2 regions of the Gracilibacillus sp. HCP3S3_G5_2 genome follow, and region 1 is predicted to be linked to the other one. Evidence: predicted binding sites of a transcription regulator. Region 1 holds the regulator's gene; the other holds the start of a gene.
What was found. The regulator LexA, encoded in region 1, represses DNA repair genes until DNA is damaged. The targets are predictions, from matches to a motif close to CGAACATATGTTCG.
Positions count from the first base shown of each region.

Region 2: ACTNEP_RS04005 (DNA polymerase IV) is a predicted target of LexA. The motif match lies at 1,231-1,244, and genes of this name have one in related genera.

Region 1 covers NZ_JBQHXU010000008.1:15,220-17,435, forward strand. The annotation lists gene ACTNEP_RS12605 (hypothetical protein) at 1-475, opposite strand, end outside; gene lexA (transcriptional repressor LexA) at 1,072-1,692, opposite strand; gene ACTNEP_RS12615 (YneB family resolvase-like protein) at 1,959-2,216, shown strand, end outside.
Region 2 covers NZ_JBQHXU010000002.1:316,015-318,230, reverse strand. The annotation lists gene ACTNEP_RS04005 (DNA polymerase IV) at 1-1,214, opposite strand, end outside; gene ACTNEP_RS04000 (ABC transporter ATP-binding protein) at 1,582-2,216, shown strand, end outside.

The sequences.
Region 1 (2,216 bases):
GTGTATACATTTCATTCATCTGAGAGGTAAGTTGCTCCGAAGATGACTTATAGTCTGAAAGCTGTCGTATGATCTCTTGATTTGACTTGCTAACATGATTTATTTTTTCTTTTATCTCTTGCTTTACATCTTTTTCCTCTTTCAATAAACATTTTAGTTCATGATTTTTCTTCTCAAGCAAATGTAGCCACTCCCTTGCATCCTGTTCAAATTTTTCCTGCTTTGTAGTTCTTTCAGATAGATGTGCTAAACTAATACGCAGTTCATTCCAATTTTTCGCCTCTGTAAATTCATATTGCTGATGCCTTTTATTTATATCCTTCACTTCTTTGGTTATAGTTTCATTGAATTTTTTCTGTTTATGAATTAGTTCAGCGAAATAATCCGTTTTAAAATAACGTTGATTTGGAACTTGAATCTCTCCTTTATGTTGAAATACACTTGAATGTTCGGATTTATTAATAAATAGTCCCATAAATGTCATCACCTTCTAACGCTTTTTCTTATTATATGCGTCTTCCTTAAAAATCGATAATTGACCTAGATGGGACTTAGGAGATATAGAGTTAAAGATAATGTGGATGGAATAATAATCCAAGACAACTGAATACCAACTAAAAAGCCAGTAGCTTCACTTCAAGACGAAGAATTGAAGATGCTCATCTGCTCGTGTATTAGATATAGCATGGGCTCAGGGGGATATTTCCTAGAAGTTTTGTAGAGGAAATAACTTTATCGATTGATGAGATGAACATGGGGAGAGGAACAGTTTTTGCAGATGATACCTTCTCGACAGCATTGATGGTAGAAATGAATCTAAGAACCTTTATTGGTAATTAGGAAGATACTTTTTCTTATAAGCGGCCGTTGACTACTAATACCAGCGAATCTAGTGCTCTGATGGGTTTATATGTTTTACTAGAATATTCAAATTGATACCAATTACCACACGATTGAAGACAATCGTCATAATCCAAGGAAGCTTTCCCGACATTTAATTTACATAATAAAAATACAGTAAATAATGGTAGAAAAAAAGTGCGACTTAGACAAGTGCGCACTTTCCATTAATTATATACTACGATACAACCCTACTACTTTACCCAAAATACTAACATTTTTATAAATTAAAGGATCCATCGTTGCATTTTCTGGTTGTAAACGTATATGATCTTTTTCTTTAAAGAATCGTTTTACTGTGGCCTCACTTTCTTCGGTCATTGCTACCACAATATCACCATTTTCTGCTGTATTTTGTTGTTTGACAATTACTTTGTCACCATCTAAAATGCCAGCTTCGATCATACTGTCTCCTTCGATAATTAATACAAATAATTGCTCGCTTACATGCATTTCATTATGAGGAATAGGGATATATTCTTCGATATTTTCTACCGCGGTTATCGGAAGGCCGGCCGTAACTTTCCCGATAACCGGTGCAAATGTGGCTTCGGTTTTTGGAATTTCCAATTCTCCGTCTTGTGGAAGTACCTCTATAGCTCTCGGTTTAGTTGGATCACGTCTGATATAGCCTTTTTTCTCTAATCTCGCTAGATGACCGTGAACGGTTGAGCTTGACGCTAAACCGACTGCTTCACCAATTTCCCGAACAGATGGTGGATATCCTTTTAGCTCAACTTGCTCTTTAATATAAGCTAATATCTCCTCTTGTCGTTTTGATAGATTTGTCATATTTAAATCTCCTTACACGTATTATTTATTAATCAAATTATAGCATAGGAAAATAAGTTTTACAAACATTCGTTCGAGAAAACAATTGACATGAACATTTGTTCGTGTATAATATAAATACGAACAAAGGTTCGAAGGAGGCGATATTATGTTAAAAAATATATCTAAAGTTGACATTTTTTACTTGATTACTTTTATACTAGCTATTGTCTTTTTCTATTATTCAGCAGTAACAAGTTTATAGCATAAAGGAGTAAGTTTAACCTATGGCAAAAGCGATCATATACTGTCGTGTAAGTACCGAAAAGGATTCCCAAGAAACATCTATTCAACGACAGCAAGAAGAATTACACATGTTTGCAAATAAATATAAAATGGAAATTCATAAAATCATCCAGGAAAAACAAAGTGGGTATGAGATTGAACGTGAGGGTATTTTTGATATGTTAGAGACATTTCAGAATGGACAGGCTGATACCCTCCTTATCCAAGACGAAACGAGGCTAGGAAGAGGGAATACTAAA
Region 2 (2,216 bases), on a different contig from region 1:
CTTGTGATACCAGCTTCGGTGTAGCTTGACGCCCGTAAAATAGCAGTCGATCCATATTTAGCACGAATGGCATCCATCACATAGCCGATATCTTTCTTTTTCGGTTGATCTTCAAATAAATTCAGCTGTGTTTCGATATCATCATATAAGTTATTCAATGAAACATTGACACGACGAATTTTGCTATGTTGATTATAAAATTCGTGAAATAATTGCAAGCATACCTGATAAATATCCATCGTGATATTAGTAGGCAAGTGAAGAGATCGTGAACGATGAAAACCACCACCGTTATCAGCATAGCCAATGCCTAGGTGAATCGTTCTTCCCGCTCTTTTGTGTGTACGGGCACGTCTACATACTTCCTCACATAAGTCGAGAATACATGTTAATGTCTCTGCAGCGGAATAATCACGTAATAAGGTGATGCCATGTCCGAAGCCTTTTTGTTCTTCTTTTCTTCCGAATGAATCATAGACTGGGCTTAAGTCAACTCCCCAGGCATGCCAGTACAATTGCTCCCCGATTACTCCAAACCGTTTTTGTAGCCTATCTAATCGATAATTAGCTAATTGGCCCAAATAGACAATCCCCATCCGGTTAAGATGCGCTGTCAGTTGTCTGCCGATCCCCCATATTTTTTCAATCGGCACTGGCCATAATAAATGTTCGACATCTTGATAACGACATGTAGCAATACCTGTTTTTTTCGCATAGAGATCCATCACTACTTTCGCTAAAAATTTATTGTCACCAATCCCAATTGCACAGGTCAATCCCATCGTGTCATATATTTCGTCCTTGATCATTTGAGCAACATGGTGCGCATCCCCGTATAAATCTTCTAATCCATCAACGGTAATCCACATTTCATCAACGGAATAGGGATGGATCGCTTCTTTCGGAACATACTGGTGTAACAACTTGGTGATTCCCATTGACACCTTCACGTAATCCCCCATTTTTGCCTCGACTACTTGAATAGCCGGATCATTAGGCAGCTCGAAGTATCGACTCACATTTTTGACTCCGTGCCGTTGTTTTAAGGCGGGGGAAGCAGCAAGAATAATACTGCCAGATCGACTTTTATCCCCAACAACCGCAAGCATAGTTGTCATCGGATCTAGGCCACGTTTGACACACTCAATACTTGCATAAAAGGATCGCATATCAATACAAAGCACGTTATGTTTAGGAAAAGAGCTATAATCCATCATTCAACACCTCTAACGAACGTTTGTTCTTGTGATTAGTATAGCCTATGCGAAATAAAAATAATAGTGTTAAAATATAGCAATAAATGAAAAAAAGCACATTCAGATCAAGAATAGACATGCAAAAGAAAAGGGTCACTTTTTACAGTGGTCCATATTTTATGGAACTTATACATGAGATGCTTAACATGATGAATTTAGGTATCTTTATTTAAAAAAAGTAGGTAATGATGAGAGAAATAGTGAAAACGATTCTCAAACTCATTGACTTCCTTATCAAAAGCTAATAAACTAGATACAGAAGAAAAGTTTGAATCGAAGATATTAAAAGATGGCCCGAACAGTGTGAATAAGGGAGAGATTCAGCATGGAAACACTGGTAACAAAAGATTTGACGCTTGGATATGGCGATGAAATTATAATAGATGAATTGGATATTTCGATTCCTAAAGGTGAAATAACAGTCTTAATTGGTGGAAACGGTTGTGGCAAATCAACATTATTACGTTCATTAGCCCGACTGTTAAAGCCTAAACAAGGGAATGTTATTTTAAACGGGGAAGACATTGCAAGAACACCAACAAAAGAAGTGGCGAAACAATTGGCGATTTTACCACAAAGTCCTATTAGCCCAGAAGGCTTAACTGTTGAAGACCTCGTTAAACAAGGAAGACATCCGTATAAAACAGTGTTTAAGCGTTGGTCTGAAGAAGACGAAAAAGCTGTTACAGAAGCATTAAATGCTACCAATATGACAGACTTGAAGAACCGTGCTGTTGATTCCTTATCAGGTGGTCAGCGTCAGCGTGCTTGGATTGCGATGACACTAGCACAAGAGACCGATACTATTTTATTGGATGAGCCTACTACTTATTTAGATATGACCCATCAAATTGAAATACTCGATTTGCTTTTTGAATTAAATGAGCGGCGAAAGAGCACGATTGTTATGGTGTTACATGATTTAAATTTAGCTTGTCGTTATGCACATCATATTGTAGC